DNA from 3 places in the Marinobacter sp. R17 genome. Region 1 is predicted to be linked to each of the others. Evidence: predicted binding sites of a transcription regulator. Region 1 holds the regulator's gene; each other region holds the start of a gene.
The links. The regulator LexA, encoded in region 1, represses DNA repair genes until DNA is damaged. The targets are predictions, from matches to a motif close to CTGTNTNNNNANACAG.
Positions count from the first base shown of each region.

Region 2: a site for LexA is predicted at 1,563-1,578, ahead of imuA (translesion DNA synthesis-associated protein ImuA). Genes of this name have one in related genera too.
Region 3: a site for LexA is predicted at 1,457-1,472, ahead of recN (DNA repair protein RecN). Genes of this name have one in related genera too.

Region 1 covers NZ_RHGZ01000002.1:84,553-87,829, reverse strand. Annotated here, with positions in the region: gene EB809_RS02370 (hypothetical protein) at 3-269, shown strand; gene EB809_RS02365 (cell division inhibitor SulA) at 554-1,081, opposite strand; gene lexA (transcriptional repressor LexA) at 1,114-1,722, opposite strand; gene EB809_RS02355 (acylphosphatase) at 1,823-2,095, opposite strand; gene EB809_RS02350 (DUF6231 family protein) at 2,278-2,766, opposite strand; gene EB809_RS02345 (amidoligase family protein) at 3,041-3,277, shown strand, end outside.
Region 2 covers NZ_RHGZ01000013.1:10,018-13,294, forward strand. Annotated here, with positions in the region: gene EB809_RS10780 (Y-family DNA polymerase) at 1-842, opposite strand, end outside; gene imuA (translesion DNA synthesis-associated protein ImuA) at 851-1,543, opposite strand; gene EB809_RS10790 (4a-hydroxytetrahydrobiopterin dehydratase) at 1,682-2,023, shown strand; gene purU (formyltetrahydrofolate deformylase) at 2,187-3,041, shown strand.
Region 3 covers NZ_RHGZ01000029.1:25,193-28,469, forward strand. Annotated here, with positions in the region: gene dnaK (molecular chaperone DnaK) at 1-566, opposite strand, end outside; gene grpE (nucleotide exchange factor GrpE) at 689-1,309, opposite strand; gene recN (DNA repair protein RecN) at 1,525-3,204, shown strand.

The DNA of each region.
Region 1 (3,277 bases):
ATATGTCCACATCGATTCTGGAAATTGTCGAACTTCCCGATGGTGACTTTGCCCTGCGCCGGGCGGACGACGAAACCACACCGCTGGTGCGTATTTCTTTCTCCCAGGAAGCACGGGACATGATGGAAGATCGCGACCTGTCTGTCGCCAAGGCGATGATGACCGCCGGTATCGAGGCGGTGGGCAATATTGCAGATGCCATCGATTGGGATGATGAAGACGCCGAGGCCGAGGTCGCCAAACCGGTTACCCCCAGAACACTTCACTGACAGGGCCGGATCTTCCAGGCCCTGCTTCTCATCGTGGCGAGTTCAGCGCGGCTGCTCGCCGCACACCACCTCCCCCGCTCCAACTAACCTGAAAAACGACCCATCCAGAGCATCGGCGACCCGACCACGACGACCGACTAACCGGAACAACAGCGCCTACCATGCTCGACCTGAATGTGCGCGATTCGATTTGCCCACAAGTCGCCAGTAGGCCGGGATCATCCCATCCGAGCGAACCATGATATCCGAATGCCCCTGCGCTCAACGGCCACGCCCGCGAAAGCTTACCTCTGGCGCAGTACGACGCCATGACTGTTGCCCTGCGCTGAAGCCGACTGCAGGCGCTCGAACGCCGGCGCGCCCATAACACCACCGGTCCACATCACGACCGCATGGCACGTTCCGGCCCGCAGAGCACGCTCGGCCAGTGACGACGCATCGTGCTGATCGCTGGAACGCAGCACCAGGATTTCCCCGGCAACGATACCGTGCATCTGCTGCCATTTCTGCATCAGTGCCTGGGGCGGATCAATCCACGCCAGCCAGCGGCGCTCCTGGTTGAGCTGGGTCAGCATGGGCAGGAGCAACTGCATGTTTTCCACCTGCGCTTCCGGCAGGATAATCTCCGTCACATTACCTTGGGGTACCTGAGGCGCCGATGCTCCGCGGGACGACGCGCTCCTCGCGAAATCAACGGATCCGGTCGGGCGGCCCGTCTCCTGGCGACGACTCTGTCGTTCCAGGGCCGGCTCCACAACAGGCGCCGGCATCGGATGACGGGAAAGTGACGGGTTAAAACTGAGCTGCTCCATGGGACACCTCCGAATGCTCGCGTGCCGGGTGGTCAGTGCATATCCGAACGACGGATCACACCCACCCCCAGGCCTTCGATAAACAGTTCCTGCTCTGTGAGATCAACCTCGATGGGGTCGAATTCCTCATTCTCGGCAATCAGGTAGACACGGGAGCCGTCGCGCTTGTAGCGCTTGACCGTGACTTCCTCGCCAACCCGGGCCACGACCACCTGACCGTTATGCACGTCCTGGGTCCGGTGAACCGCCAGCAAATCGCCGTCGAGGATACCGATGTCCTTCATACTCATGCCGCGAACGCGCAGCAGGTAATCAGCGGATGGGGAGAAAAAGGTTGGCTGCAGGGCACAATAGTCGTCAATGTGTTCCTGCGCGAGAATGGGACTGCCGGCAGCGACCTGGCCGACAATCGGCAGGCCCGGATCCTCTTCCGCTTCCGGCAACCGGATGCCACGACTGGCGCCCGGCACCATTTCGATCGCACCCTTGCGGGCCAGCGCCCGCAGGTGTTCTTCCGCGGCGTTTGCGGACTTGAAGCCCAACTCCTGGGCGATTTCCGCACGCGTGGGGGGATAACCCGTCTCGTCGATCGACCGACGGATCACATCCAGTACCTGGGTTTGTCTTGGTGTCAGCTTCATGCCGTTGACCTGTCTTTATATACAGTATCAGCGACTATATACAGTATTTCATCCAGTGTAAAGACGGTATACAGAAATCGGATCCAAGCCCTGAATACAACTATTTGATGCGGAAACCCTGATGGCTCCGGAAGCCGACCGCCTCAACATCCACGTGATCCACCCGAGCCCGCTCAGGGCCCTTGTGAAGCCACTCCACCAGACGATCCAGGGCATCGCCGTCACCGCAGGCAACGACCTCGACACGCCCGTCCGGCAGATTCTTGGCATACCCGGAGAGGCCTTTCGCCTGTGCCTGTTCCTGCGTACTGGCACGAAAAAAGACGCCCTGAACCTGTCCGGAGATCCGGACCCTGATGCATTGCTCGTCCATAGCCACCTCCTGATAACGGCGTGACGCCGCGGGCAAAATGCTGACCCACTGCATCGCCGGCGCCACATTCTTTCCATCGTCCTTACTCTAACGCGGTGCCGGCGCACTGAAAATGCCGCCAAAGAGGACCGAACGCCCACTTCATACAGGATCAGGTCGGCGCGCTCCCGCTTGATGACGGGCTACCAGCGGTATTTGCCCCAATTCTCGGGGTTGGCCCAGAAACGGGGATTGTTCCAGTCCCGGGGTCGGTTGTAGGTGGCGATGTCGTAGGTAAACAGTTCGATGCCGTCGTCCAGAGTCGCATAGCGGGTGAAGGCCAGGCTGATCATATCGTTGAACGACCAGTCATCGTCCGGATGCACGCTGACCGCAACCCGGCGGGCACCCGCGTTGCGCAGCCAACCCAGCAGCTGCCGGGCGTCTTCATGGGAAAGCGTCCCCAGCACGTCGGTCACCAGCGCCAGGTCGACCACTTCAGTCTGACGGGACAGGCCCGTAACAGACTCGCCGCTCAGATCCAGCAATTGCGAGCCGGCATGATCGGCCCAGATCCGACCGATACGGGCTGCCGTATCCCCTGCAACGATCAGGCTCTCGGGTCGGTATTGGCCGATTAGCTGTTTCAGGGTCTGCTCGAGCATGTCGATGTTTACTCCAGTGGTCATCATAGGGTGCGGGGTCATCCCGTCCCGATCGCGCACTACCGGCTCCCGACGCAGGGTAACCCCCTCGCCAGAGCCTCCTTCAGTCTAACAGCCAGCCACTAGCGGCGTCGCACGCTCGGACCGGCAATGACGGTCTGTTAAGCGGCACTCGCCTGAGAGGCTGTGATAGAGTCACCCACAGCGAGTAGTGGCCTGCCTGGCAGGCCTGTAGACGATCGATCGGAGGGTGCGGCAAACGCTGCGACACCCTCGTCCGGCTTTCAGACAAGGAGTGAACATGAGCTCGGATCAGGTAATCCGGATGCCCAGCATCCGCAACAACCGGGACGGCGATGAACGCCGTGTCGGTGTCGAAGTGGAGATATCCGGCCTGTCCTATGACGGTCTTGTCAATCTCTGCGCGGGTTTGCTGGAGGCAGAGCCCCGCCTGGAGTCCCGGTACGTGAGCCGGCTCGACTCGCCGCTCGGCGATTTCACCATCGAGCTGGATTCCGATCCGATCAAGGACCTGGAC
Region 2 (3,277 bases), on a different contig from region 1:
TGGCGGATTTCCAGCTGCAGGGTGTCGGTCTGTTGCTGACGCCAGCAGAGCTCGGCATCCAGCTCCTGCAGTGCCCGCTGCAGCGGGAAGAGCAGGCCGCTGCTGTGCTCCACGTCTTCGGCGAAATCCAGGCGCCGGTGGAAGTAGGGGGGAGGTTGCCAGTCGGTCTGGGGATCGACGGCGCGGCCCTCGATCTGCTGCAGGTGCTGGGCGGTTTCCGGTCCCAGGCGCCGGGCCAATTCGCGATCGGGCAGGGCCAGGACAGGACCCAGGGTGTGCAGGCCCATGCGCTGCAGGCGCTCGGTGGTCTTTTCATCCAGATCGGCGGCTTCGACGGGAAGTGTGTCGAGGGACTGGCGCAGGGTTTGGGCGTCGTCCGTACAGTGACCGCGACGATCCCGGGCCAGGATGCGTGCCGCCCGGGGCGTCAGGCCGCAGGCGAGATGGGCGGTCAGGCGGCGCTGGTCCAGTTCGCTCCGAAGCTTTTTCCAGAGGCCCTGCAGGCCGCCGTGCAGTCGTCTCAGGCTGCCTGCTTCGGCCAGGATGCCATCCGGTGGATACAGGATGATGCGGGCCGCATGCCGGTACAGCCAGACGGCCTGTTGGTCCAGTACACCGGTCTGCTCTTCCATATCGGCTGCAATCAGGTGCAGGTTGTCGGCCAGAGCTGACGCCGTCTGGGGGCTTTGCCCTTCGGCCACGCCGGCCCGGGCCGCTTCCGGGTTGAGCTGGATGATCCGGGGCGGGTGCCCGCCGATCAGCGCCATGGGGCGGGACGCGGTCTCGCTCTGCTGGAAGTGCTCCAGCAGCAGATAGGGGAAGTGCAGGTAAAGCCACAGCATGGATCGCCTCAGTGCGACTGTGACCAGGGGCCTTGGATCACGTTACTGGCCGGCTCCGGGCGCTGCGTCACGACGGGTGGTATGGCCAGTTGCAGGTCGCTGACGGGCCAGCCCCCGCGGCGCTTGAGGATATCCGGGCAGAGCTGTCCGTCATTCTCGCCGGGGGTGAGTTGCAGCCGCAGGGCCGCCGGTGACTGCTGGTCGGCGTGACGGCTGTGGCGGAACAGGATGCAGAGGCTGTTACCGGCTTCGGCGGCCAGCTGGATGCGGCGGATGTCGCTGCGCCTGGCGCTGTCCAGCCAGACCATGGCGAGCCCCGTGCCGGGGGAGCGCAGGCAGTTCTCAAGGGTCCAGAGTTGGTCCTCGCGGCTCTGTGTCTGGATCGTGATGAGTTGGCGGATGTCCACATCGGCCCGGGCCAGGGCCGGCGCATAGGGTATGTGAGGGGCATCAATCCAGAAAACGGTCTGGCCGGCCCGGGTCATTCGTTGCAGGGCCGGCAGCATCAGACGCAGCTCGCCGATGCCGGGGGCATCGGTCAGGCATTCGATCATCGCGCCCCGCGGCCAGCCGCCGCCGGGGAGATAGGCATCCAGGGCGGCGTAGCCGGTGCTTTCGGCGCCCGGGCGGACGGTCTGTCTCTGGCGGCTGGCTTGCCAGACCTGGGCGTTGTCGATCAGTTTGTCGAGAAGGTCACTCATTGCGTTGCTCGTCACGATACTGTTTATTTATACAGTATATTGGGCGCTGACGGATTTGCAAAGGGTTGACCCGGTTGCCAGCCGGGCGCAGTGTGTGAACAGGATGCTGAGAAACATTCGCAAACCAAGGAGGACGCTATGTCAGATCTGAAATCTGAATCCTGCGAAGCCTGCCGCGCCGATGCTCCCGAGGTGACCGAGCAGGAGATCAATACCCTCAGTGGCCATTTGCCGGACTGGTTTGTCGTGAAGATGGAGGGCGAACGCCGGCTGGAGCGGGTGTTCCGGTTCAAGGATTTTGCCCAGGCCCTGGCCTTTACCAACAAGGTCGGGGAGCTGGCCGAGTCGGAAGGTCATCACCCGGCCCTGCTCACGGAGTACGGCAAGGTGACCGTGTACTGGTGGACCCACAAGATCGGCGGGCTGCACCGCAATGATTTCATCATGGCGGCCCGGACCGATGAGTTGACACACGCTTGACCGTCTCGGTATTCCCCGTCGGGTCGGTGGCTTACGCCGGCCCGGACAATCCGTTATCATGCAGCGTTTCGTTGGAGGCCTGTGCCTCCGGACCTGATTTCGAACGAGGGGCCGTGCTGCAAACGCTCGCGAGCACCGTCCTTCCGCATGGCTGTGATAACGCATGGAACATACATATCGTCTGGTGATTTCCTGTCCTGACCGGGTCGGCATCGTGGCCAAGGTCAGTAACTTCCTGACTACCTACAACGGCTGGATCACCGAAGCCAGCCACCACGCCGACAACCAGGCCGGCTGGTTCTTTATGCGGCACGAGATCAAGGCCAGTTCCATTCCGTTCGGTCTTGACCAGTTCCGCGCGGCGTTCGAGCCGATTGCCCGTGAATTCGACATGACCTGGCACATCGCCGATTCCGCATCGCCCAAGAAAGTGGTGCTGATGTGTTCCAAGGAGTCCCATTGCCTGGCGGATCTGCTGCATCGCTGGCACAGCAAGGAGCTCAATGCGGAAATTGCCGCGGTCATCTCCAATCACGACGATCTGCGCCGGATGGTCGAGTGGCACGACATTCCCTATCACCATGTGCCGGTGACCAAAGACAACAAGCCGGAAGCGTTTGCCGAGATCAGCGAGCTGTTTGCCCGCTATCAGGCCGATGTCATCGTGCTCGCCCGTTACATGCAGATCCTGCCGCCGGAAGTGTGCGAGCAGTACGCGGGCAAGGTGATCAACATCCACCACAGCTTCCTGCCGTCGTTCGCCGGTGCGCGCCCCTATCACCAGGCCTACAGCCGCGGTGTGAAGCTGATCGGGGCAACCTGCCACTACGTGACGCAGGACCTGGACGAGGGGCCGATCATCGAGCAGGACGTGATCCGGGTGAACCACAGCGACACCATCGACGATATGGTGCGCCTGGGTAAGGACGTGGAGAAAAACGTGCTGGCCCGGGGACTGCGTGCCCACATCGAAGACCGGGTCATCACCCACGAGAACAAGACCGTCGTCTTCAGCTGATCCGCGTTCTCTCCGGAGGTCGTCCGACCTCCGGAAATTTCCCCCTCCTGCTTCATTTAGACGTCATTTCCCTGTCACCCTGAGCCCCCGATTGTGGTATGATCGACGGCTTATAAATGCGCCCGAGGAAGCCTCTCACGTGCGAAAGAGGTGATTCATCCCGGGAGACAAAGACAGCGTCGAGTATGGCGCCCCTGCAGAACGCCTTTCGCGTCCCCGCGCACCTGATGCCCGAG
Region 3 (3,277 bases), on a different contig from region 1:
GTGCGGTCACCGCTCTTCTTGTCCAGGCCATAGGCCAGGGCAGCCGCGGTCGGCTCGTTGATGATCCGCTTCACGTCCAGGCCCGCGATCTTGCCGGCGTCCTTGGTCGCCTGACGCTGGCTGTCGTTGAAGTAGGCCGGAACAGTGATGACCGCTTCGGTGACTTTCTCGCCGAGATAGTCTTCAGCGGTCTTCTTCATTTTCTTCAGCACTTCCGCAGAGACCTGCGGCGGCGCCATCTTCTTGCCTTTCACCTCAACCCAGGCGTCACCATTGTCCGCCTTGGTGATCTTGTACGGCACCATCTTGATGTCTTTCTGAACGACGTTGTCTTCGAAACGACGGCCGATCAGACGCTTGATGGCGTACAGGGTGTTGCTCGGGTTGGTCACCGCCTGACGCTTGGCGGACTGACCCACCAGCGTTTCACCCTCTTCGGTGTATGCGATGATGGACGGCGTCGTGCGATCGCCTTCCGCGTTTTCAATCACCTTGACCTTGTCGCCATCCATGATGGCTACACAAGAGTTGGTGGTGCCCAGGTCGATACCAATAATCTTGCTCATTGAATGACTCCAGTTCCTTTTATTCCTAAGCTCTGTTCTGCCCGAATCAGCATGCGTGGGATGCTGTCATTCTGTCGGCTTGCGAACCGTTTACTGCCTATATTGGCTCAGACGTTTCTTTTTCAAGCCTGCTCGTCGATTTTTGCGCCGTCTTCCGGTCGAGCGACCACAACCATGGCCGGACGCACCAGGCGCTCATTGAGGGTGTACCCCTTCTGGATGCAAGCCACGACGCTGTTCGGCTCGGCATCCGGCGCCGGCACCATGGACATGGCCTCGTGCAGCTGCGGATCGAACGGCTCGCCGACCGGGTCGACCCGCTTCACGTTGAACTTCTCCAGGCTGTTCATCAGCAGGTTCAGCGTCATTTCGGCGCCCTCGCGGATGGACGCGACAACGTCGTCTGACGACGCCTTGCCTTCGGTGCTTTCAACGGCCTTTTCCAGACTGTCCGCCACGGGCAACAGCTCCTTGACGAACTTCTCCAGCGCGAACTTGCGAGCCTTCTCGACATCGATTTCGGCGCGACGACGCACGTTCTGCATTTCCGCCTGGGTCCGCAGGACCTGATCCTTTTGCTCGGCAAGCTGTGCCTGCAGCGCCTCGACCTCGCTCAATTCACCCTGCGACTCGCCTTCCGGAGCCGAGGTTTCGCCGGCACCGGCGTCGGCCTGCGCAGTCTCCTCAGAGGCCTCTTTCAACTCGTCTTCCACGTTCTGGTTACGGGTTTCTTCTGCGCTCATCAGTCACTCCTGATCAATCATCGATGACGGCTCGGCCGCCCTTCTTGAATAGCTTGCCAGCGGATATGGGGACAGCTCGCCGGGCTTTCAACCGCTTTTGCAACGATTGCTTGCAACCAGCAAAAATACTGTATACATTCACAGGTACTGTATATATGACCAGATGCCGGGCGCCGCCGCCTTGGCAGCACCGTCGAACAGGACTGGAGCCTTTCATGCTGAATCAACTGATCGTCGCCAACTACGCCATTGCCGAGCGCGTCGAACTGCAGTTCCGCCAGGGCATGACCACGCTGACCGGGGAGACCGGCGCCGGTAAATCCATTGTTCTCGACGCCCTCGGCCTGGTGCTGGGCGGGCGCGCCGATGCGGGGGCCGTACGCCACGGTGCCAAGCGGGCGGACATCACGGCCAGCTTCGACGTGCGCCGCATCGCCGAGGCCCGAGAGTGGCTGGAAGCCCATGATCTGGATGAAGACAACGACTGCATCCTGCGCCGCGTGATCAGCAAGGACGGTCGCTCCCGCGCCTACATCAACGGTCAACCGTGTCCACTGGCCGATCTGCGGGAGCTGGGCGGCATGCTGATGGACATCCACAGCCAGCATCAGCACCAGTCGTTGCTGCAGAAAGAAACCCACCGAAAGCTGCTGGACGAATTTGCCGATGCCGACAAGCTGGCCAGCGACGTCCGTGCCGCCTGGAAAGCCTGGCACCAGACCCAGCAGCGACTGGAAGAGTTGCGCGGAAACCGCGACGAGAACGAGGCCCGCCTGCAATTGCTGCGCTACCAGGTAGAGGAACTTGACCGCCTGGCGCTGGAAGACGGTGAGCTGGACAACCTGGAAGCCGAGCAGGCCCGCCTGAGTCACGCTGAAACCGTCCTGCACAATTGCCACCAGGCGTCCGTCCTGTGCAGCGAGGATGAGCCCAGCGCGGCCAGCTTGATCCAGCAGGCCCTGCAACAGCTCGAGCAGCTGCCGGTCGAGGTGCCAGCCCTGGCCGACACCTTGCAAATGCTGAACGAGGCCCAGATTCAGGTCAGTGAAGCCGGCAATAACCTGCGCCATTTCGTGGAAGACTACGACGCCGACCCAGCTCGCCTCGAAGAAGTCGAGGAACGATTGAGCACGATTTATGACCTGGCCCGTAAACATCGGGTCTCCCCGGAAACCCTCGGGGAACTGCACACCCAGCTACAGACTGAACTGGAGCAACTGGACGGTGGCGAAGGCAGCCTGGAGCGCCTGGAAGCGGACGCCACGGAACTGAACGATAACTGGCAATCGAAAGCGGACGAACTGACCGCCCGGCGCGAGAAAGCCGCGGCCGAACTCGACGGTCGTATCGCCGAAGAGCTGGCCCACCTGAGCATGCCGTCCGTTCAATTCGTCACCCGACTGGCCCGTCACGAGAAAGCCGCGCCCTCACCGGCCGGCAACGAGGACGTCGAGTTCCTGATCAGCGCCAACCCGGGCCAGCCGGCGCGCTCGCTGAGCAAGGTCGCCTCAGGCGGCGAACTTTCACGGATCAGCCTGGCCATTCAGGTGGTCGTGGCCCAGACCTCAACCATCCCCACGCTGGTCTTCGACGAAGTGGATGTGGGCATTGGCGGCGGCACCGCCGAAGTGGTTGGTCGGCTGTTGCGCCAGTTGGGCGATAACGGCCAGGTGCTGTGCGTCACACACCTGCCACAGGTCGCAGCCCAGGCTCACCAGCATCTGTTTGTCAGCAAGTTCAGCGAACAGGACGCCACCTTCTCACGGATCGAAACGTTGAACGACGACGGCCGCGTCAAGGAAGTGGCCCGGATGCTGGGCGGCGTCGACATGACCGAGCAGACCCTGGCCCATGCTCAGGAGATGTTCCAGAAGGGACAGGCTACGCATCACTGATGCCCCTGCTGGCCATCCCGGGCCAAGCGGGCGTCAATAACGCATTCCGCGCCGCGGATATTTCCCCCACGCT